DNA from 4 places in the Vibrio scophthalmi genome. Region 4 is predicted to be linked to each of the others. Evidence: predicted binding sites of a transcription regulator. Region 4 holds the regulator's gene; each other region holds the start of a gene.

The links. The regulator CRP, encoded in region 4, controls carbon source genes, mostly activating them, when cyclic AMP is high. The targets are predictions, from matches to a motif close to TGTGANNNNNNTCACA.
Region 1: RJD38_RS03995 (CTP synthase) is a predicted target of CRP. The motif match lies at 4,781-4,796, and genes of this name have one in related genera.
Region 2: cdd (cytidine deaminase) is a predicted target of CRP. The motif match lies at 1,768-1,783, and genes of this name have one in related genera.
Region 3: RJD38_RS11985 (ROK family protein) is a predicted target of CRP. The motif match lies at 3,848-3,863, and genes of this name have one in related genera.

The regions. Positions count from the first base shown of each region.
Region 1 covers NZ_CP134271.1:906,822-913,053, forward strand. The annotation lists gene RJD38_RS03980 (ExeA family protein) at 1-20, opposite strand, end outside; gene RJD38_RS03985 (multifunctional CCA addition/repair protein) at 110-1,321, shown strand; gene eno (phosphopyruvate hydratase) at 1,678-2,979, opposite strand; gene RJD38_RS03995 (CTP synthase) at 3,056-4,696, opposite strand; gene mazG (nucleoside triphosphate pyrophosphohydrolase) at 4,902-5,699, opposite strand; gene relA (GTP diphosphokinase) at 5,776-6,232, opposite strand, start outside.
Region 2 covers NZ_CP134271.1:3,217,402-3,223,633, forward strand. The annotation lists gene sbcB (exodeoxyribonuclease I) at 1-598, shown strand, start outside; gene RJD38_RS14565 (CidA/LrgA family protein) at 642-1,007, shown strand; gene RJD38_RS14570 (CidB/LrgB family autolysis modulator) at 1,007-1,684, shown strand; gene cdd (cytidine deaminase) at 1,872-2,759, shown strand; gene RJD38_RS14580 (HD-GYP domain-containing protein) at 2,868-4,079, opposite strand; partial or broken gene RJD38_RS14585 (response regulator) at 4,351-4,443, opposite strand; gene RJD38_RS14590 (IS4 family transposase) at 4,554-5,762, shown strand; partial or broken gene RJD38_RS14595 (response regulator) at 5,776-6,162, opposite strand; gene RJD38_RS14600 (ATP-binding protein) at 6,164-6,232, opposite strand, start outside.
Region 3 covers NZ_CP134271.1:2,597,580-2,603,811, reverse strand. The annotation lists gene RJD38_RS11995 (error-prone DNA polymerase) at 1-1,097, shown strand, start outside; gene RJD38_RS11990 (chemotaxis protein CheV) at 1,408-2,355, opposite strand; gene RJD38_RS11985 (ROK family protein) at 2,446-3,663, opposite strand; gene RJD38_RS11980 (patatin-like phospholipase family protein) at 3,917-5,077, opposite strand; gene RJD38_RS11975 (YnhF family membrane protein) at 5,090-5,182, opposite strand; gene RJD38_RS11970 (outer membrane protein) at 5,312-5,908, shown strand; gene RJD38_RS11965 (type II secretion system protein) at 5,948-6,232, opposite strand, start outside.
Region 4 covers NZ_CP134271.1:1,707,849-1,714,080, forward strand. The annotation lists gene RJD38_RS07780 (aspartate aminotransferase family protein) at 1-328, shown strand, start outside; gene astA (arginine N-succinyltransferase) at 389-1,408, shown strand; gene astD (succinylglutamate-semialdehyde dehydrogenase) at 1,434-2,891, shown strand; gene RJD38_RS07795 (DUF1338 domain-containing protein) at 3,002-3,793, shown strand; gene crp (cAMP-activated global transcriptional regulator CRP) at 4,013-4,645, opposite strand; gene RJD38_RS07805 (phosphoribulokinase) at 4,889-5,758, opposite strand; gene RJD38_RS07810 (YheU family protein) at 5,953-6,165, opposite strand; gene RJD38_RS07815 (hydrolase) at 6,208-6,232, opposite strand, start outside.

The sequences.
Region 1 (6,232 bases), 800 kb from region 4:
CCAAAATGAGTGTTATACATGATAATGGTCGCTGGGAATTTATTGAGAACGAAAGTAACATTGCTGGCAAGAATAGCCAAAGACAATTCAAATAGATAGAGAGGCCACAGTGCGAAGATTCTTAGTTGGCGGCGCGGTTCGCGATCAGTTACTCAATCTGGATGTATACGACCAAGACTGGGTGGTCATCGGTGCAACCCCTGAGCAGATGCTGCAACTCGGCTATACTGCTGTGGGTAAAGATTTCCCCGTATTTCTCCATCCAAAGACCAAACAAGAGCATGCACTCGCGCGCACTGAGCGTAAAATAGGCGCTGGCTATACCGGCTTTGATTGTTACTTTGCCCCTGATGTCACATTAGAAGAAGATCTACTGCGTCGCGATCTGACCATCAATGCGATGGCGCAAGATGAACTCGGCAACATTATTGATCCTTACGGTGGCCAGCAAGATCTGCTCAACCGTAAGTTGCGCCATGTATCAGATGCATTTATCGAAGACCCATTGCGGGTGCTGCGCGTGGCTCGCTTTGCTGCCAAGCTCGCTCATTTAGGTTTTACCGTTGCCGAAGAAACCATGATCTTAATGGCGCAAATTGTTAACGATGGCGAACTGGGGCATTTAACTGCAGAACGTGTTTGGCAAGAATGGCAAAAATCACTGAGCTGCCAAGATCCACAAGTGTTTTTACAAGTATTGCGAGATTGCGGCGCTCTAGCGGTGGTGTTACCCGAAATCGATCGGTTGTTCGGCGTTCCACAACCCGAGCAGTGGCACCCTGAAATCGACACCGGTATTCATACCTTAATGGTGGCAAAACAAGCCGCGCTATTAAGCCACGCAACCACGGTACGCTTTGCCGCCCAAGTTCACGACTTAGGCAAAGGCGTGACGCCAGAGAAAGAGTGGCCAAGCCACAAAATGCATTGCCACACAGGCATCAAGCTGATCAAACAGCTGGCGGAACGGATCCGAATTCCAAATGAATACCGTGATTTAGCGCTGTTAGTCTGCGAGCAGCACTCCAACATACATCGGGCTGCGGAACTAAAACCGGCCACCAAACTCAAGATACTCAACCAATTTGATGTTTGGCGCAAAGCAGAACGCCTCGACGATATCTTGCTCTGCTGCATGGCCGATAGCCGTGGCCGAACGGGATTTGAAACTATCGATTACCCACAAAAAGGGATTTTTGAGCAAGCGTTTCAAGCCGCTTTATCGGTCGATGTCCAAGCCATCATTGCCGATGGCTTCAAAGGTGCCGCGATTCGCGAAGAGATGGAAAAACGCAGAGTGGCCGCGATCGCAGAGGCATAGAGAAGCGAGAAGCGAGAAGCGAGAAGCGAGAAGCGAGAAGCGAGAAGCGAGAAGCGAGAAGCGAGAAGCGAGAAGCGAAAATAGAACACGTTGGGGATCGAGTCAAGCAGTTCGAAATCAAAGAAAGATTCCCTACTCCTTCCTTCGTCAGCCTATAGGGAATGACGAAACTAACACAGACAAGACGAGTGCCGTCATCCTCAAGAGTGAGGAACGAACGAGTTGGGGATCTCGCTTCTCGGAGCGAAGCGTTCTCGACTCTCAACCCTCGATTCCATTTCTTCAGCCCAAAAAAAACGCCCCACCGAAGTGGAGCGTTTTAAAAAGCTATCTAGCTAAGTTAACTCAATTAAGAATTAAGCTTGACCTTTAACTTCTTTAAGACCGTTGAAAGGAGCGCGCTCACCTAGAGCTTCCTCGATACGGATAAGTTGGTTGTACTTAGCAACACGGTCAGAACGGCTCATAGAACCAGTTTTGATTTGACCTGCAGCTGTACCTACCGCTAGGTCAGCGATAGTTGCATCTTCAGTTTCGCCTGAACGGTGAGAGATAACTGCTGTGAAACCAGCATCTTTAGCCATCTTGATTGCAGCTAGAGTCTCTGTTAGTGAACCGATTTGGTTGAACTTGATAAGGATTGAGTTAGTGATGCCTTCTTCAATACCACGAGCAAGAATCTTAGTGTTAGTAACGAATAGATCGTCACCAACTAGTTGGATTTTGCCGCCTAGAAGTTCAGTTTGGTGTTTGAAACCAGTCCAATCAGACTCGTCAAGACCATCTTCGATAGAAACGATTGGGAATTGCTCAACTAGACCAGCTAGGTAGTGGTTGAACTCTTCAGCAGTGAACGTTTTGCCTTCGCCTTTCAGGTTGTAGATACCCGCTTCTTTGTCGAAGAACTCAGATGCAGCACAGTCCATAGCAAGAGTGATGTCTTTGCCTAGCTCGTAGCCAGCAGCTGCAACAGCTTCTGCGATAACTTCTAGCGCTTCAGCGTTAGATTTTAGGTTAGGAGCGAAACCGCCTTCGTCACCAACTGCAGTGTTGTAGCCTTTAGACTTCAATACTTTAGCTAGGTTGTGGAATACTTCAGCACCCATGCGAACTGCTTCTTTAAGAGTTTTAGCGCCAACTGGTTGGATCATGAACTCTTGGATGTCAACGTTGTTATCAGCGTGCTCACCACCGTTGATGATGTTCATCATTGGTAGAGGCATAGAGAACTGACCAGCAGTACCGTTTAGCTCAGCAATGTGCTCGTATAGAGGCATGCCTTTAGCAGCTGCAGCTGCTTTAGCGTTTGCTAGAGAAACCGCTAGGATAGCGTTCGCGCCGAATTTAGATTTGTTTTCAGTGCCGTCAAGCTCGATCATTACTGCGTCGATTGCAGCTTGATCTTTAGCATCTTTACCAACTAGTGCGTCAGCGATTGCGCCGTTAACAGCTTCAAGAGCTTTAAGAACGCCTTTACCTAGGAAACGTGATTTGTCACCGTCACGTAGCTCAAGAGCTTCGCGTGAACCAGTTGATGCGCCAGATGGAGCAGCAGCCATACCTACGAAACCGCCTTCTAGGTGTACTTCAGCTTCTACAGTTGGGTTACCACGTGAATCGATGATTTCACGACCTAGAACTTTAACGATCTTAGACATTGAATGTTTCCTTCTCGTTGAATATATAATGTCAAAATTAACGGCAGCAACATATAACTGCTACTGCCTGTATTCCTTACTTCTCTAATTCGCCGCGCTGGAACTGACCAGCTGCTTTTACGAAACCGGCAAACAGTGGGTGACCATCACGCGGTGTCGATGTGAACTCTGGGTGGAATTGAGCCGCAACAAACCATGGGTGGTTCGGGTTCTCAATCACTTCTACCAGTTTCTTGTCCGCTGAAAGACCAGACACTTTTAGGCCTGCTTTTTCAATTTGTGGACGAAGATTGTTGTTCACTTCGTAACGGTGACGGTGACGCTCATGAATGGTTGCGCTGCCGTACAGTTCGTGAGCTTTAGTGCCTTTTTCAAGGTGACATAGCTGTGAACCAAGACGCATAGTACCACCTAGATCTGAAGTTTCAGTACGTTCTTCAACTTTACCTTCACCATCAACCCATTCAGTGATCAAGCCAACCACTGGGTACTTCGTCTCTTTATTAAATTCTGTTGAGTGTGCACCTTCCATACCCGCAACATTGCGCGCGTATTCAATCAGTGCCACTTGCATACCTAGACAGATGCCTAAGTAAGGTACTTTGTTCTCACGAGCGTATTGCGCCGCAAGAATCTTACCTTCTACACCACGGTCGCCAAAGCCACCAGGTACTAGGATTGCATCAAGACCTTCTAGGATTTCAACACCTTTGCTCTCAACATCTTGAGAATCAACGTATTGAATCTTAACGCTTAGACGGTTCTTAAGACCAGCGTGTTTTAGCGCTTCGTTAACTGATTTGTATGCATCTGGTAGTTCAATGTACTTACCAACCATACCAATCGTCACTTCACCCGTTGGGTTCGCTTCTTCGTAGATTACTTGTTCCCACTCAGAAAGGTTTGCTGCTGGTGCAGTGATACCAAAACGAGTACATACAAGATCATCAAGGCCTTGAGCATGAATAAGTTGAGGGATTTTGTAGATAGAATCTACGTCCTTCATTGAGATTACTGCTTTTTCTTGTACGTTACAGAATAGAGCAATCTTCTTACGCTCGTTCGCTGGGATCGCACGATCACTACGACAAACTAGAATGTCAGGCTGGATACCGATTGAAAGAAGTTCTTTAACAGAGTGTTGAGTCGGTTTTGTTTTCACTTCACCTGCCGCAGCAAGGTAAGGAACCAATGTTAGGTGCATGAACATTGCGCGTTCACGACCTAGCTCAACCGCTAACTGACGAATCGCTTCCATGAACGGTAGAGATTCGATATCACCAACAGTACCACCAACTTCAACGATCGCAACGTCGTGGCCTTGAGAGCCAGCGATTACACGGTCTTTGATCGCGTTAGTGATGTGAGGGATAACCTGAATGGTGGCGCCTAGGTAGTCACCGCGACGCTCTTTTGCTAGAACGTCTGAGTAAACACGACCTGCCGTAAAGTTATTGCGTTTAGTCATCTTGGTACGAATGAAACGTTCGTAGTGACCAAGATCAAGGTCTGTTTCTGCGCCATCTTCCGTGACGAACACTTCACCGTGTTGAGTTGGGCTCATTGTGCCTGGGTCAACGTTGATGTAAGGGTCAAGCTTCATCATGGTCACTTTAAGACCACGAGCTTCTAGAATAGCCGCAAGTGATGCAGCTGCAATACCTTTACCTAGAGAGGATACAACCCCGCCAGTAACAAAAATGTAATTTGTCGTCATGTTTAACCTGAAATTGGTTGAATGAGGGAAATAGATTTCTTCTGGACGGGATAAAAATATACCAGAAGCACCTAACCGCCACAACGTGAAATCTATCACACCACTATTTTTTATTTTTTGCTTCAAATCAAACTGGGTGAATACGACTGCCCCAACCACTTATTAGATGGGTCAATCTTGCCCCAATTTATCACTGAGCGAGAGTTCACCTACGCTCGTCTTGCTTCACTTCATCCCACCAGCCATCCAATTGTGCTAAATCACACTGCTCAATTTGCAAGCCATTTTGTGCGACTTTTTGTTCAACCAATTGAAAGCGTTTAACAAACTTCAAGTTTGCTTTTGCAAGTGCGACCTCAGGGTTGACCTGCAGATGGCGGGCAAAATTAACCGTCGCAAACAGCAAATCGCCCAGCTCTAATTCCACTTTGTCTTGCGCAACATTAACTTGCAGCGCTTCTTCCATTACTTCATCAATTTCTTCACGAACTTTGTCGACCACCGGACCAAGCGAATCCCAGTCAAATCCAACGCTGGCGCACTTTTTTTGGATCTTTGTAGCACGCGAAAGAGCAGGTAGAGAATTTGGTATTGAGTCTAGAATACTTTGCTCAGATTTGCCCACTCTTGCTTTTTCTTTGGCTTTTTCGGCTTCCCAATTGGCATTAATTGCTTCATCAGAATCAAACTCAACCGCTGAAAAAACATGCGGATGACGACGGGTCAATTTTTCATTGACCGTTTCCACCACCTCAGAAAAATCGAACAAACCTTGCTCTTTGGCAATCTGGCTATAAAAGATCACTTGGAACAATAAATCCCCCAATTCTTCCTTGAGATTTGGCCAGTCTTGATTATGGATTGCATCCACCACTTCATAGGTTTCTTCAATCGTATGCGGAACAATTGTTTCAAATGTTTGCTTACGATCCCAGGGACAGCCCTTCTTTGGATCGCGCAATGTGGCCATAATCTGTTCTAACTGTTCAATTGGGTGACTCATTTTCATTTTTCCTTAAACAAAAAGGTGAGCAGCATAACCACTCACCTTTCATTATTTATTTTAAATATTGTCGACGCTATCCCAATCTCTTGACTGACATTACATCTTTAATTTGCTCAACTCGCTTCGATACTCGCGCTAACACTTCGACATTATTCACTTCTAAATCAAAGTCTAATATCGATAATTGCGTGCGGTAATCAACACGGCTCTTCATGCTGTTTACTTTGACTTTTTCGTTGGCAAACAAGGTGGTAATTTCTTTAAGCAAGCCACCACGTTCCATCGCTTCAACACGCAAAGTCAATAAGTAAGAGCCGGCAAAACCACTGCCCCACACAGTATCGATAATACGCTCTGGTGCGTGGTGACGTAGCTCTTCAAGCTGTTCACAATCAGCACGGTGCACTGAAATTCCACGACCTTGAGTAATGTAGCCACAGATTTGATCGCCTGGGATCGGTTGACAACAACGTGCCAAATGATTCATCAGGTTATCGACCCCTTCGACCACCACGGCATCTTTATTCGGA
Region 2 (6,232 bases), 1.5 Mb from region 4:
GTTGAAAGAGCGCCTATATACCAAACACAGTGATTTGGCTCCTGATGAGTTGCCCGTTCCTGTGAAGCTGGTGCATTTGAACAAATGTCCGATTCTTGCCCCTGCGAAAACACTGACGGCAGAAAATGCCGACAAGATTGGTATCGATCGTGAACAGTGCTTACAAAACTTACAAGTGCTCCGTCAACACCCAGAGATCCGAGAAAAATTGATTGGCTTGTTCGCTGTTGAACGTGAATATGAAAAGAGCGCTGACGTTGATACTCAACTTTATGATGGATTCTTTTCACCCGCGGATCGCGCTGCGATGGACATTGTTCGTCAAACCGAACCTGAGCACTTAGCGGCGCTTGATATCACCTTCAGCGATGCGCGTATCGAACCGCTATTGTTCCGTTATCGTGCGCGTAACTTCCCATGGACACTCACCGAGCAAGAACAACTTCGTTGGAATAGCCACTGCCAGGACTACTTCCAAAGTCGCATGGACGAGTACATGCTAAATTTTGAAAACTTAGTTCACGAACATGAAAGTGATACAAAGAAAATCACTCTATTAAAATCTGTGTATCAATACGTAGAGAAGCTTGTTTCGTAATCGACAAGCTCTTCAACACCGTTCTTCGCTTACGGCTAAAAATATGGCTAAAACGTTTTTAAAATACGCAGTATCCATGGGGTTAATATTCCTCTGCTTACTTGCGGGCACCAATATCCAACAACTGGTTGGTACATCAATACCTGGTAGCATCATTGGTATGCTAATTCTTTTTGCTTTAATGGCCAGTGGCCTTGTCTCATCGGATTGGGTTAAGCCGAGTGCTAACTTGTTTATCCGTTACATGATTTTGCTGTTTGTTCCTATCAGTGTTGGCTTAATGGAACACTTCGACACCCTAATCCATAACGCGCTGCCAATTTTGGCCAGTGCTGTTGGTGGTACGCTGATCGTTCTGGTGACTCTCGGGCTCTTTCTTGATCGCTTACTTAAGAAGGGGAACAAATAATGTGGTTGATTGTTACTGTCGTGGTGTTTTTCTTCGCCCGTTGGCTAAGCCGTAAATGCAATACACCCCTGATGAATCCCTTGCTGATCAGTATTGGCATTTTGATCCCGCTATTGATATTTTGCAAAATTCCGTTTGAAACTTATTATGCCGACAATCAATGGATCAGTTTTTTACTGCAACCTGCTGTGGTGGCATTAGCTTACCCACTTTACGAACAGTTACCACAGATCCGAGCGAATTGGCGCATCATCATGTTGGCATGTAGTGTAGGCTCCGTGATGTCGATGTTTACTGCCAGTGTTATCGCAGTCTACATGCAAGCAGACATGTCGCTGATTGCTAGCCTATTGGGTAAATCTGTAACCACCCCCATCGCAATGGAAGTCTCGCGTAATTTGGGCGGCGAACCTGCAATTGCTGCAATATTAGTGCTGATTGTTGGCTTGTTTGGGGCCATTCTCGCCTATCCAATTTATAACTTACTTAACATCACTCACCCTATTGCTAAAGGCTTAACCATGGGAACGGTTTCCCATGCGCTTGGGACCGCTACTTGCGCTGAAAAAGACGGTGAAGATGCTGCGTTTAGTTCGCTTGCGTTGGTGTTGTGCGGCGTTTTAACCTCAGTTTTAGCGCCCATGTTCTTTGCTTTCGCGGTTTGGCTGCACGGTTAATCCGAAGTTCGCCCCCATTAGTGAGGTCGCATAGTGTGACCTCACTCTAATTGTGAAATGTTAAACGCTGTTGCATTAATTAATGTGATTTAAATCTCGGAAATATCTCTTTTCGATCATAAAATGGGTAGCCAACGCCTTAGCTGTATTAACTAAGAGCGAATGACTGATCTAACAAGGATTCACTATGAGAAGCCGTATCGAACAAGCGCTGGCTGATATTCCATCGAACGTTGCCGAATATCTCGCACCTATCCTACTAGCGGACAACTATGACGCTACATTGAGCTGTGAGCAATTTGATAAACTACTCGAACTATCAGGATTAGAAGACGCTGAGTTACGTGTTGCCCTGCTTCCTTTTGCGGCTGCCTACTCTTACGCACCTATCTCTAACTTTTACGTCGGTGCGATTGTTCGTGGCCTATCGGGTAAGTTGTACTTCGGTGCAAATATGGAAATTATTGGCGCTCAACTTGGTCAAACTGTTCACGCTGAACAATCAGCCATTAGTCACGCATGGATGAAAGGCGAACAAGGCATTTCAGATATCACCATCAACTTTAGCCCTTGTGGTCACTGCCGACAGTTTATGAATGAACTAAGCACGGCTCAAGAGTTGGTGGTGCAATTACCACAACGTGACGAAAAAACCTTGCAAGAATACCTGCCAGAATCTTTTGGCCCAAGTGATTTAGGAATTGAATCAGGCCTGATGACCACAGTCGATCACGGCAAACAGAGTGATGAAAAGGATCCTTTAGTTGTTAAAGCACTTGCAGCACTGAATCGGAGTCATGCTCCATACAGCCAAAACCTAAGTGGTGTGGCACTGCGTATGAAAGATGGTAAGGAATATATCGGTGCTTATGCGGAAAACGCCGCATTTAACCCTAGCCTTCCACCACTGCAAGTCGCGATGGTTCAATTACTTTTAGACAAACAACAACTAGCGGATATTGAATCGGCAGCATTAGCTGAATTGGTTGACGGTAGCATCAGCCACCTTGCCTATACTCAGGCAACATTGGATGCGGTTGATCCAGATATTCCACTGGCTTACCTAGCAGTATAAGCACTGTTTTCAGAAAGGTTCACTCCTCGATAACAAACAACAAAAAGGCGCATTATGCGCCTTTTTCTGTATCAACCGTTTTATATGCCTACAGCAATGCGGTAATGATTACAAATCAAAGAAGGGGGTCGCATCGACTTCTAAATTGTGCGGCGCAATCGCACGTTCAATTTTAATCGGTGCATGCTTAAGATCGATGTAAGCCACATCAACATAGCGCTTATACTTACGTGAATAGAAACATTTTACTTCGGGTTTTAACGGTTCATCTAAGTTGGATGTCCAAACAATCCCAACACGACCATCACTTAATTCTACAATCGATCCTACCGGATAGATGCCGATACAGTTAATAAACTTATAGACAAGATCTTTATCCAGATGATGAGGCGTTAAACTCAGCAAAATTTTAAATGCTTCTGCCGAACTCATGCCCTTTTTATAACAACGATCCGATGTGAGTGCATCGTATATATCGACAATACAACTCATACGACCATGTATTGGAATTTGCTCACCAGCAAGACCTGAAGGGTAACCCTTACCATCTAACTTTTCATGGTGCATCAAACAAACATCGCGAGAAATATCACTCAGTCCTTTAACGTTAGTAATAATTTGCTTGGCGTAAACCTGATGTAATTTCATGTGCTCAAACTCTTCAGGCGTCAAGCGAGCTGGTTTATGCAGCACTTCATCGTCAACTTTTATTTTACCAACATCATGGATAATACCGCCGATGGCCATATGTTTTAACGTCTCTTTGGGCAACTTCAAATGTTGGCCGAAACTGACTAATAAGCAGGCCACATTAACCGAGTGCTCAAGCAGATATTTGTCTTTGTTACGTAAGGCAGAAACACACTGCAAGGCATCTGAATCGGTTAGCACCGATTCAATCAGGTCATCAGCCCAGTTATCGATGTCAGCAACATCAATCACTTTGCCTTCAAAAGTTTGATTAATCAGCTTATGGGCAAGCCCTTTCGCTTCACGAATAATTTTTGAGGCGCGCTGCTGCTGAGAAAATCGGCTACTTCTTTTTGGTGCCGTTGATACAGGAGAGACGGTTTGATTTGGGATTGGATTGGAGGCTGAAACGTCTACTGGCTTGAACTCGCACCCATCAGCGGATAACTCGCGGTCAACCCAAGCAAACTTCACGTTACTCTGTCTTAATTGATCGATCGCCTTATCGCTTGCGACACGTCCAGCATTGGCTAAATTAACGCGCTTACTGTGCTCTATTGCTGTTACAAACATGCCAATAGATAAGGTGTCTATTGAAATTTTAATTGATTTATTAGGATCGTATTTCATCAAGACAATATTCTTCAAATCATTATTATAAGTCGGCGAGAATTATATTACGCTCGCGCAAACATTACCTTAATTTATTGTCCATTTGGTTCTTTTCTGTGCAAATATCGCAAAAACAACAAAATCTGTTGCGCAGATTATTGAAAGTGTATCACAAACCATTCCAATTCCCGCAATAAAACCAAGGACTTACTAAGCCCTTGGTTTCTACATTCACCTAAAAAAGCATACTTTATATTTCAAAGTTAAAATATTTAACGCGGTCACATTATTATCTTAAACGTTCCAATACCACTTGCTGATCAAGATGACTATGCAATTCGGTATAATCCAGACCTACATCAAAAATATACATTGTTACCAAGCGCTGAGGAATCCCCTAATGATTTTGATAAAAATCATAAATTTAAGGTAGATGCACATCTTGTCATGTGATCAAATGGTTCTGAGAAAAATCAATAACCAGACAACAAGATGTGCGAACTCGATATTTTACACGACTCTCTTTACCAATTCTGCCCTGAATTGCACTTAAAACGACTCAACAGTTTAACGCTGGCTTGCCACGCATTACTTGAATGTAAAACGCTCACTCTTACCGAACTTGGTCGTAACCTGCCAACGAAAGCCAGAACAAAACATAACATCAAACGAATCGACAGATTGTTAGGTAATCGTCACTTGCACAAAGAGCGACTCGCTGTATACCGTTGGCATGCCAGCTTTATCTGTTCAGGTAATTCGATGCCCATTGTTCTTGTTGACTGGTCTGATATTCGTGAGCAAAAACGGCTTATGGTATTGCGGGCTTCGGTGGCACTACATGGTCGTTCTATTACTCTTTATGAGAAAGCCTTTCCGCTTTCAGAGCAATGTTCAAAGAAGGCTCATGACCAATTTCTAGCCGACCTTGCAAGCATTCTACCGAGTAACACTACACCGCTCATTGTCAGTGATGCTGGCTTTAAAGTGCCATGGTATAAATCCGTTGAAAAGCTAGGTTGGTACTGGTTAAGTCGAGTCAGAGGGAAAGTGCAATATGCAGATTTAGGTGCGGAAAACTGGCAACCTATCAGCAACTTACATAGCATATCCTCAAGTCGCTCAAAGACTTTAGGCTATAAGAGGTTGACTAAGAGCAACCCAATTTCATGTCAAATTGCACTGTATAAATCACGTCCTAAAGGCCGAAAAAATCAGCGTTCGACACGGACTAATTGTCATCATCCGTCACCTAAAATCTACTCCGCTTCGACAAAAGAACCATGGGTTTTAGCGACTAACTTGCCCGTTGAAATCCGAACACCAAAGCAACTTGTTAGGCTCTACTCGAAGCGTATGCAAATTGAAGAAACCTTCCGAGACTTGAAAAGCCCAGCCTACGGTTTAGGCCTCCGTCATAGCCGAACTAGCAGCTCAGAGCGCTTTGATATCATGCTGCTAATCGCCCTAATGCTTCAACTGACATTTTGGCTTGCTGGAGTTCATGGTCAGAAACAAGGTTGGGATAAGCACTTCCAAGCTAACACTGTCAAAAATCGAAATGTACTCTCAACAGTGCGCTTAGGGATGGAAGTTTTGCGGCATTCTGGCTACACAATAACGAGGGAAGACTTGCTCGCGGCTGCAACCCTGCTTGCTCAAAATCTATTCAAACATGGTTGTGCTTTGGGGAAATTATGAGGGGATCCCTCAGTACCAAGCGTTTAATTGCATCAACCAATACGTCTGCTTGCCATGGTTTTTCAAAATACTGATTGATACCCGCCGCATTAATGGCATTGATAGTATCGGTATGTGTCGCTTGCCCGGTCAGCAATATCTTTTTAGTATGAGCAAAACGACGGTCTTGCTGCACTTCTGAAAGTAATTCAACCCCCGTTTTTCCCGGCATGACATGATCAGAGACAATCAGCGCAATGTACTCACCTTCTGCGTCGAGATCATCCATAAGCTGCAGCACTTCGTCAGCCGATTCACAATCTTCGATATTTAACCAAGCAGTTAATGGCTCAAGATCTTGCAATACGGCACTAAGAACCTCACGTTGGTCATCAACACAAATCACATTAAGCTTGTCCATATTAATCCTCAATCGGTAATTTAATTCTGAATATCGTTAGGTCTGCATCACTCTTGACCGCAATGCTTCC
Region 3 (6,232 bases), 890 kb from region 4:
TTTCCGGTGGTGAAGCGGATCAACTACGCCGCGCCATGGCCGCTTGGAAGAAAAATGGCAATCTGGTTAAATTTAAAACCAAACTGATTAACGGCATGATCAGCCGTGGCTACGAATTGGACTTTGCTGAACGCCTCTTTGAACAAATACTAGGCTTTGGTGAATACGGCTTTCCAGAGAGTCATTCCGCCTCCTTCGCGGTGTTGGCTTATTGCTCTGCATGGCTCAAATTTTATTATCCTGAAGCCTTCTATACCTCGCTACTCAACAGCTTACCAATGGGGTTTTATAGCGCCTCACAGCTGGTGCAAGATGCACAGCGCCACGGCCTCACTATTTTGCCAATCTGCATTAATCATTCACTCTACGATCATCAAGTGATCGCACAATCGCAAGGGTTGGCTATTCGCCTTGGTTTTCGCCAAATTAAAGGGCTAAGCCAAACCAGTTGTCAGCAATTACTCAAAGCCCGAGGGCAAGGACACTTTAGCCATCCGCAGCAGCTAAAACATATTGGACTGAATAAGCGAGACATCGAGTTACTAGCGTCAGCCAATGCATTTCATACCATCGCACACAACCGTTATCAAACTCGTTGGTCGATGATGGACTCACTTTCTGATTTACCGCTGTTTCAACACATTGAAGATGCCACGACGACCCATATCAGTGCGCCTAGCGACACACAAACCTTGATCGAAGATTACTCTGCTACGGGGTTATCCTTAACTCAACATCCGATTAGTCTATTAGATCAAGCGGGCGTATTGGGCCGCTTTACTCGCATGAATCAGCTCGCCAATAAAACGCATCAATCATTGGTAACGGTCGTTGGTGTTGTAACGGGGAGGCAGTCACCAGGAACAGCCGCTGGCGTCACCTTTTTCACTCTCGAAGATGATACTGGCAACATTAATGTCGTGGTATGGCAAGCTACCGCAAGAGCGCAACAACAGGCATATTTGGCCGCGAAAATTTTACGGGTGAAAGGCACTTTAGAACGCGAGGGCAACGTAATTCATGTCATTGCAGGCCGACTGGAGGACTTAACCAATCAACTCCATGAACTCGATAGCCGATCTCGTGATTTTCATTAATATCATCAGCAAAAAGCAAAAAGCAAAAAGCAAAAAGGAGCCAAAAGGCTCCTTTTAAAATTACCTATGACAAGTTACAACTCGTCGTCAGCGTCCGTACTTCTTTTCTTGTATTCCCTATACAATAACAAGCCTAAGGTCATCACAACCTTCGACGTTAACCATATCATGCTTAGGAACTACCTTAAGGTTTCTGATGAAAAGTTGAATTTGATAGTTACACTCTATTTTAAATAACAAAATAGAAACCAAATACTACCACAAAATCAACCTAACTGCATGACAAATGGCCAAATAAGGAAAAATCAATCTAGAGGCCGAGCACTTCTCTTAGACGGTTCTGCGTTACTTCAACCAGAAGATCGGGCTGGAATTTAGAAATAAAGCGATCACAACCGACTTTTTTCACCATCGCCTCGTTAAAGCTACCACTTAATGACGTATTCAGAATGACATGCAAATCCTTCATTTGCGGATCATTACGAATTTCATACGTGAGTTTGTAACCATCCATCTCTGGCATTTCAGCGTCAGTAATCATCAATAGTAGTTCTTTGGTGACGTCTTTGCCTTCATCTCTCCATGACTGAAGTAATCTGAGTGCTTGTAAGCCATCACAACATTCAATGATGTTAAGACCTAGTTGGGAGAGCGTTCCCTTTACTTGCGCACGTGCTGTTGAGGAATCATCGACGATCAGAACATTACGTCCAACCATTTCCACGCTCAAACGCTCGTCTAATACACCTTCAGAGATCGACACATCGTAGTCGATGATCTCAGCCAAGACTTTCTCAACATCAATGATTTCGATAATACCGACCTCATTGTTGTCTTTAAGCTGAGTAATCGCGGTAAGGTAATTTGAACGACCTGCGGTTTTTGGTGGTGGTTGAATATCACTCCAAGTGGTATTCACGATGTTACGCACTTGGCCAACCAAAAAGCCCTGAACAGTACGGTTGTATTCGGTAATGATCAGGTTTTCTTCTTGATTTTCAAGACGAGATGGTGGAAAACCAATCGCCGCGCGCAAATCAATAACAGGCACAGATACACCACGTAGAGAAGCCACGCCGGTGATATTGTAATGAGCACCTGGCAATTTGGTTAGAGGAGGGACTTTTATCACCTCACGAACCTTAAACACATTGATTGCAAACATTTGTCGGCTGTTCAGGCTAAACAACAACAGTTCCAAACGGTTTTCACCCACCAGCTTGGTTCGTTGGTCTACAGTGTTTAATACTCCGGTCATAACAATTCTCTACAGCAGTTATTTACGTCACACAAGCCTTGGTTAGTAAGGCTCAGTTGATTCATCCAAAAGTGCTAATATAGCAGCGTATTACCCTTCTATCACTTTCATAAGCAATAAGCCATCATATAGTGCCTGTTTTACGAGAGCCGCACCAGTCATTGTTGCTTGTTTATAAAAGCGTGACTCAACTAACTCAAGGTCTTGATGGTAAACAGGTAAGCTCTGCTCTCTAATGCATTTTTGAATTGCCGGATAAAGAATCTCTTTGGCTTGATTGATCGCCCCACCAATCAAGACTTTTTCTGGATTGAAAAGGTTAATTACTAACGCAATGGCGAAGCCTAAATGTGCGGCCAATTTTTCAATCACATCTATTGCTAGCGGATCACCATTCGCTGCCGCTTCACAAATATCTTCAACCGAGATTGATTCGATATCGGCCAATGGTGATGCTTCTCCGCGGGCAATGCGCTCGGTCACTTCAGTACGAATGGCTTGCGAGCTTGCCACCGTCTCTAAACAGCCGCGATTACCGCATTGACACATTTTCCCTTGTGGATCGATTTGAATATGCCCTAACTCACCAATGTTGCCATGTCGCCCTTGTAACACACGACCATCAAGAATAATCCCCGCACCCAAACCATGGTGAATCGAAATCAAAACGGAATTTTCGTTCTCTTGCGAATGGCCAAATAACTTTTCAGCAAGCGCCCAAGAACGGGTATCGTTGGCAATGAAAACCGGTAATCCCGTGGCCTTATAAATCTCAGGACCCAAAGCGAGATTTTCAACATTGTAGTGCGGCATTTGCAATACGATACCTTCCTCGGCATTGACAAGGCCAGGTAAAGTAATCGCAATACTGGTGACACGATCGAGCTGATCGGAATAGGTTTGAAAGAACTCATCGATTTCATGCAGCAGACGAGCAAGTACATCTTCTTGATCAATTTCATGAATATCGATTTTGGTATCGATAAGCACGTCACCACCAAGCTCGTGCAGTGCGATCGTTAAATACCCACGTCCAAGACGCATCGACAGGAATTGCCAACCGTCATTGTTAACCTGTAGACCAACCGCAGGACGTCCACGACTGGTGGCTTCTTGCACTGTCGTTTCATGGATAAGATGGGCATCAATCAATTCACGGGTAATCTTGGTGATACTCGCAGGTGCAAGTTGGCTCTCTTTCGAGAGATCAATACGGGATATTGGCCCTTTTTGGTCGATGAGTTTATATACACGGCCAGCATTGACTTGCTTGATATGATCAATATGGCCAGGTTGAGCCATGTACATAAGGTAACTCCAATATTCAACAACTAAGTAATTTTTTTACTTTGCGAAGTAATTGTGAAGCCCCTTGATAAATCGCCGTGACAACCGTCACGTATAAACCGAATTGTTTGTGTGCCCTGTCATATAGCGCAATGATATTTGCCAATAATAATCGGTTATTTTGCGATGATAAAAATCAAGATATTTTGACTTAGCTCACGAGTAATCTAAGCGAAATACTAAGCATTCTCATAATAACCTCGATGAGGTCGCGCTAACTTGCCCGATTGAGGCTGGCATTAAATTGGGTCAAACCACAACGATCAAAGGCAGCGACACAGCGAAATCCAGCATCAAGGCCTAACTGGTAGTCATGCCGCAATTCTTCTTCACTGCTCATTAACGAACTCGACAATAACGGTTGTGCTGGCTTGATCTGAACAATAAAACAATCGTCTGGTGGCTGGTTGAGGAAATCTTGAGTCAGTGAATAAGTCTGATAATGCACCATCAGCATATCCGCTAAGCCCGAATCAAAATTGTCACCTAACAAATGACTAAGTCGGTAGATATCATCGGCGCCAAATAACCAGCGCCCACCATTAAGAGAAACAAGATGATGATCTTTCAGTTTTTGCAACTGAGATCGGCTAATACGTTCGTTTAAGAACTGGTTCCAATCAAGTTTCCACTGAGTCAATTTTTGCTGCCAGTGTTCTTGCGCTACATTAAGCGAATCTCGATACCACTCAACCTCTGAACGCTCTGAAACCAATGGTTCCGCGTCTGGCACATCATCGCTTTCAGTACGAATCACCACAATACAACGTGAACCTTGTCGCCATGCTTCTTGCACCGGAATTGAAGCGGATACTCCACCATCAATATAACGGCCATGTTCAAACGCTACTTCATGTTCATATAGACGAGGAATAGCACAACTGGCAATCAGCACTTTCTTCCAATCATCATTCAGCATCGGTAAATAGCAATCAATCAGACGGCTACTGTCGGTAACAGCAGCAAAAGCCTGCCGATTCCCCAACGTGCGACGTCCCATATCGATATCAAGCTTGTAGGGATATTCACTGATCTTGTCCAACGCCCAATCAAGTCCTAAATAGCGCTTACGACGGATATAGCTAAATAAGTGAAAAAATTCGGATGACGTCGTGAGATCGAGGATAAAAGAGCGGCCAATGCCTTTTTGTCGACAAAGAAAAGCCGATAAGTTTAGCGCCCCTGCTGAGGTACCGTAAAAACGGTGAAAAGGGTCAAAATCAGAGAGTAGGAAGGCATCCAATACACCGGATGTAAAAATGCCTCTCTGGCCACCGCCTTGTGCAACAAGTGCGTTTAAGCCACCGGTGTATTTAGACAGTCGCTCAAGGTCGACTAGGCTTGCAGTGTTTGTAATGACACCGCTGTTATTCATTACAACTGCGCCTTAAGCGGTCGCAATAGCAATAACACCAAAGCCGATAATTACAGCAAAAATAGATGCGGTAATCAGTAAGGCATACTTCAATTCAAGTTCCATAAGCACCTCCATATACGCTTAACAAAAAAATAACACTCGTTCGAAAGATAATCAATTTATCCGTTTTTTTCGTGCGTGAATATGGTGTTAGTGTCACACTTAAGCAAAAGAAACGACTATGGTGCGGATATGACGATATTGGACAGTTCGGTATTTATTGCTATTGGCGTATTAAGCGTGGCATCAACAGCCAGTGCTAATATCCATATTACACCGCAGCTCGGTTTTACGGGTGGAGGAATCGTAAAAAACAGTAATGACGAGAAATTTGATATTAAGCCAAGTGAGAGCTTTGCGATATCGATTGAAAGTGATCTCCAAACCAGTCGCTTAGGCCTGTATTATTCACATCAATCAAGCAACGTCGAATCCGAAAACTTAGACAGTACAATCCAGTACCTAATGTTCCAAAGCAGCATATATTATCCGTTAGCCAACCAATCCTTCACTTACTTAGGCATTGGTATTGGGGGCTCATACATCAATGCCGATTGGAGTGATAACCACACTGGTTTTGCCGCTAGCCTATTTGGTGGCTTTGAATATCCCATTAGCGATAACGTCAGCTTCACCTCTCAAGTTCGTTGGCTTGGTACCGTGGTTGATAACAATACCACGACCATTTGCAATCTGCCCTCCAGCCATTCAACCGATTGCCGTATTCAATTTGACACCGACTGGATGAACCAGTTCACAATGAGTGCCGGTATGGTCATGACCTTTTAACCTCATAATGATCCGAGCATCTTCCTGAGCTATCCATCTCTAACATCCCGATGTCTCCGTGCTATAGATGGGAATGTCCCTTTCATTACGTGGTTGTTGATAGTGAGCCCAACAATTCCCCGGTAACACTAAGCCACTGCCATCTCGATCGTAACCAATATATAAACTAGAATGCCCGACGAGCTGCAGAACGAAGCTATCATCAATAACAATAGCATTGGGCATATGGGTATTATCTACGTGATTCCAAACCAGATCCCACTCACCTTGATCTACCTGTTGGATACCATCTCGATTTAAATCAAGAAAACGTAAACGGCTATC
Region 4 (6,232 bases):
GGTTGTGGATGTGGTTAGCCAGCCGGAAACCCTAGCGGGCGTGGCGGACCGTGAAGCGCTATTTCGTCAAGGATTGGCTAAGATTAATGATAAGTATCCAATATTTAGCGAAATCCGTGGAAAAGGGTTACTACTCGGTGCTGCGCTCAATGAACAGTGGCAAGGGCGTGCGCGTGATGTGCTCGTGGCTGCGGGAGAACAAGGTTTGATGGTGTTGGTTGCAGGGCCAAATGTGGTGCGTTTTACCCCATCATTGGTGATTAGCCACCAAGATATTGCTCAAGGATTAGAAAAACTGGAGAAAGCGATCGCTTCACTAGTTCAATAATATCGCAAGAGGTGAGGTTAGCCATCAGGTTAACCTCCCAAGCATCAGGAGGGAGTATCGATGCTGGTTGTTCGTCCTATCGCTATGTCAGATTATGATGCGCTGCATACCTGTGCAGTGGAATCCGGTCACGGTTTTACATCACTTCCGGTCAATGAAGAATTGTTGACCAACCGAATTACCCACTCTGAATACAGCTTTGCTAAACCGAATGTGAGTGAACCGGGCGATGAAGGCTACCTGATGGTTGGCTTTGATAGTGCTAGCGGTGAAGTTGCTGGTTGTACAGGGATTGAAGCGGCGATCGGTTGGGATGTGCCATTCTATTCTTACCACATCAGCACCATCGTTCACTCCTCGCCGAAGCTCGGGGTCAACAATGTGGTGAAGTTGCTGACCTTTGGTAATAACTACACTGGCTGTAGTGAAATCTGCACCTTATTTTTGCGACCTAAATTTCGCGGTGGCAATAATGGTCGATTGATGTCGAAATGCCGTTTTCTGATGATGGCTGAACATCCCCATCGCTTCTCTAAAACAGTCTTTGCCGAAATGCGTGGTGTTTCCGATGAAGAGGGCAATTCCCCTTTTTGGCAATGGCTGCAAGAACACTTCTTTTCGATTGATTTTACCTTAGCCGATTACTTAACAGGTATTGGTAAGAAAGGCTTTATTGCCGACCTAATGCCAAAACTCCCCATCTACGTCAACTTATTGAGTAAAGAAGCGCAAGCGGTGATCGGCCAAGTGCATGACAACACCAAGCCCGCTTTACGCTTACTAGAAAAGGAAGGGTTTACCTGCCGTAACTATGTCGACATCTTTGATGGTGGCCCTAGCGTGGAATGTGATCGTGAAAATATTGAATCGGTACGTCACTCATTTCGCGGCAAAGTGCATATTGATCAGCACGCCAGTGCACAAGATTTTTTGATCAGTAATACCTCATTTGAACAATTTCGCGCGGTCGCAGTGAAAGCCGCGTTTGATCAAGCAACAGATACGGTGATTATCTCCAGTGATGTCGCCAATGCCTTGCAAGTACAGCAGGGCGATAACGTGCGTTTGCTTCCCCTATAAAGCTACAGACTCTAAGGAATTGGTTATGTCACATTGGATTGCAGGACAATGGATCGCCGGACAGGGTGAACCGATGAGTTCAATTAGCCCTTATAACGGCGAGCTGATTTGGCAAAGTGATAGCGCCACTGTCGCTCAGGTTGATGCGGCGGTAAGCGCCGCAAGAGAGGCGTTTTTATCATGGAGGAAGACGCCTTTTAGTGAGCGCGAGAGGCTGGTATTACGCTTTGCCGAGTTAGTGAAACATCATTCCGAGTCGATTGCAGAAATGATTTCGCTGGAAACTGGTAAGCCATTATGGGAAACCCGAACAGAAGCGGCGGCCGTTGCGGGCAAAATCGCTATTTCGATTCGTGCTTACCATGAGCGAACTGGCGAGAAGAAACGTGAAGCCGCAGGGAATCAAATCGTACTGCGCCACCAACCACTTGGCGTGATGGCCGTTTTTGGCCCATATAACTTTCCGGCCCACTTACCAAATGGTCATATCGTCCCAGCGTTACTCGCTGGTAATACGGTGGTGTTTAAGCCTTCTGAGCAAACTCCGGCGACGGGGGAGTTTATGATCAAACTATGGCAAAAAGCAGGACTGCCAGATGGAGTGATTAATCTTATTCAAGGCGCGAAAGAGACCGGAGTGGCGTTAGCCCAATCTAAAGGTATTGATGGCTTGTTGTTTACCGGGAGTGCGAATACGGGTCATCTGCTCCATCGTCAATTTGCCGGACAACCGGACAAGATGTTGGCATTGGAAATGGGCGGTAATAACCCGATGGTCATCTCACCTCACTATGGTGATGTGGATGCGGCCGTGTATACCATTATTCAATCGGCCTTTATTAGTGCTGGTCAGCGCTGTACTTGTGCGCGTCGACTTTACCTTCCTAGTGGTGAAAATGGTGATGTGTTGCTGAATAAGTTACTCAGCGCGACGAAAAAGATCGTCATGGATGAGCCATTTGCCGACCCCGCCCCTTTTATGGGCTCACAGATATCTTTAGCCGCCGCGCAGGCTATTTTGGCGGCTCAAGCTAACTTGCAGTCATTGGGTGGGGTGAGTTTAGTCGAAGCCACCGCAGGTGATGCTGCGTTCGTCTCACCGGGTATTATTGATGTCAGCGAGATTACATCGCTACCTGATGAAGAATACTTTGGACCACTCCTGCAAGTGATCCGTTATCAAACCTTAGAGCAAGCGGTGGAGCTTGCAAATGATAGCCGCTTTGGTCTATCAGCAGGATTGGTGACAACCCAAGAGAGTGAGTGGGCCTATTTTGTGGAACATATTCGCGCTGGCATCGTTAATCGCAATCGACCGCTAACCGGCGCGAGCGGTGATGCACCATTTGGCGGGCCAGGAGCGTCGGGAAATTTACGGCCAAGCGCTTACTACGCAGCTGATTATTGTGCTTATCCGATGGCCTCGGTGGAAGGGGAACAAACCGAACTTCCCGAGACATTGAGCCCGGGCTTATCACTGTAATTAACCGACCATCGAAAAGGCCAGAGAAAATGCTCCACTGGCCTTTTCTTTTACTACACTAATAATCCTTACCAAGAATATCGAGACAAAAATAATTCCAAGGAGGCGTTATGACGCCAGAACGACTGTTTGAATCATTATGGAATGATTATATTGCACGCTTATGCCCGTCAGCTGGAAACGTCCACAAATTATTGCAACGCAACGAGCCATTGATCAACGACCATATTGCTCTACGTACCTTTAACCTTTCCCCTGTCGCGTTAGAAGTATTGGCGAAACCTTTTATTGAACTGGGTTATCAAGAGGCGGGGGATTACCAGTTTGAAAGTAAAAAATTGCTGGCAAAGCATTATGAGCACCCTGATACCACGCAACCCAAGGTATTCATTAGCCAACTTAAAGTGGAGGAATGTTCAGAGCAGTTGCAACAGATTGTGCAAAAGCTAGTTGAACAGGTGAATCCAACTGAGATGCAAGGTGAAGCCTTTCTATATGCAGGTCGACCTTGGCAACTGAGCCATAACGATTATTTATTGTTGGCCGAAGAGAGTGAATATGCGGCTTGGTTGGCGGCTCATGGTTATGGCGCGAATCATTTCACAGTCAGTGTCAATCAACTTGAGCAGTTTGATGAGGTTCAACAGGTGAATGATCATCTGTCGTCAGTGGGGTTTGTCATTAACCAAGCGGGTGGGGAAGTCAAAGGTTCACCTGAAGTACTGCTAGAGCAATCATCAACCATGGCCGATAAAGTACAGGTCGAATTTGATGATGGCGTGGTGTTGCTGCCTGGTGGTTTTTATGAGTTTGCCAAGCGTTATCCGATGCCCAATGGTGAGTTATACCGTGGATTCGTCGCCGCCTCTGCAGATAAGATCTTTGAGAGTACTAACGGGTAACAGTATGTTATTGCGATGGATGTTAAAACAGGCTTTGTAAGCACTAGCCTTACATTTGTCATTCCATAGAGCGTGTTAGCGCGAGTAGGGAATCTTGTTTTTCGTTGTGGAAAGAGAGATCCCCAACTCGCTCGTTCCTCACTCTTGAGGATGACAAGTTCCCGAAAAGAAAAAGCCACCCGAAGGTGGCTTTATAAATCTTGCTTAATTCAATGTGAATTAACGCGTACCGTAAACAACGATAGTCTTACCGTGAGCAGAGATTAGGTTCTGCTCTTCCAGCATCTTCAAGATACGACCAACGGTTTCACGAGAACAGCCAACAATCTGACCGATCTCTTGACGAGTGATCTTGATTTGCATGCCGTCTGGGTGAGTCATTGCATCTGGTTGTTTCGCTAGGTTTAGTAGCGTTTGTGCAATACGGCCAGTTACGTCTAGGAAGGCTAGGTCGCCTACTTTTTGGCTAGTCACTTGTAGACGACGAGCCATCTGTGAAGACAGACGCATTAGGATATCAGGGTTTACCTGAATCAACTGACGAAATTTTTTGAACGAGATTTCCGCTACTTCACAAGGAGATTTAGCACGAACCCAAGCGGTACGCTCTTGATCTTCTTCAAATAGACCAAGCTCACCGATGAAATCACCTTGGTTTAGGTAAGAAAGGATCATCTCCTTACCTTCTTCATCTTTAATAAGTACGGCAACAGAACCTTTAACAATGTAGTACAAAGTTTCTGCTTTTTCGCCCGCGTGGATTAGCGTGCTTTTTGATGGGTACTTATGAATATGACAGTGTGAAAGGAACCACTCTAATGTTGGATCGGTTTGAGGTTTACCTAGAACCATAATATCTCACTTCCTCTGCAGGGTACGCTTGCTGCTTTCCATAATTTAGCTGGGCCCGAAATCGGGATAACTAGGCTAGGAGCACTTAAATGAGTGCTGCAAGCTATCTTGTGTTTCGGTTTCAAATAGTATCCTTTTTCCGGAACGATTTCTTGATTTTAATCGGGTCCGAGAGACTATTTCCTAAGCAAAAACGTGCACATGATCACGGTATGAAAAGTAATCGTGTTCTAATGCTGATTTTTAGCCAATTTTTCCAGTTTCGATTAATTGCTGAAGAATCGGTCTGACGATTAACTCCATTGCAAAACTCATTTTACCGCCAGGCACAACTAAGGTGTTATGACGCGACATAAACGAGCCATCTATCATTGCTAATAGGTAGGGATAGTCAACGTTTTTAAAACCACGTAGGCGGATTACAACAAAGCTTTCATCTAAGCTTGGAATCCCCTTCGCATCTAGCGGGTTTGAAGTATCAACGGTTGGCACACGTTGGAAGTTGATATGGGTACGTGAAAACTGTGGGGTGATGTAATTGAGGTAATCGTCCATCGAACGCACGATTGAATCCATCACCGCTTCTTTGGAGTGACCTCTATCACGAGTATCGCGAACAAATTTTTGAATCCACTCAAGGTTAACGATAGGTACCATACCAATCAAAAAGTCGACATGCTGGGCGACATTAATATCCCCATTCACCACGCCACCATGCAGTCCTTCGTAGAACAGCACATCACTGTTTTCTGGCAGGTCTTGCCAAGGCGTAAATGTGCCTGGCATTTGATTGTAGGGAACCGCTTCGTCGAAGGTGTGTAGATAGCGACGGATCTTACCGCTGCCATCTTGGCCATATTGGTGGAAGAAGTCGGCTAAGCCGGGGAAGTCATTAGCTTGCGGGCCGAAGTAACTAATATGACGACCTTGTTCGCGTGCTTTACGAATTTCTACATCCATTTCTGGGCGAGTAAATCGATGGAAGCTATCGCCTTCCACCCATGCAGGCTTGATGTCCATCATATTGAACATTTTACGAAAGGCTTCAGAAGTGGTGGTCGTTCCGGCGCCAGAGGAACCGGTGACGGCAATGATCGGATGCTTTGCTGACATGACAAACCTTGTCTAGTGATAACGTTCCTGTGATTACTCGAACTTAACCTTTGTCGATGACAAGCATGTTAAGTTCGAAAAGCATTACAGTTTGGACGCATCAATATAACATAATTTAACCTTTTCGCATCTTCTTCGTGGGAAAGACTCGGTTAGAACTGCGGACTCAGTTCGGTTTCGTTATTAGCGAACCATTAGAACTTGTGGCGTAATTGCACATCGACAGTTTCATGCAATTCAGAGAAAACGATGACCGCTTCTCCTGTCTCAAGTTGCTGCTTAACTTGATCAATTTTATCTTGTACTGAGATTTCAATTTCGCCGTAGTCTGTTCCTTCTCGTAAAACAAACTCTCTAAGCAAGCTCTCCAGTGTTTCTGGTGCGATCTGCTGCCAAGGAACAATCATAAATACCTCTTTATTCTATGACCTTGTATCGGTGAGGCTCGATTATGCCGTTTTTAGTGCTTGATAG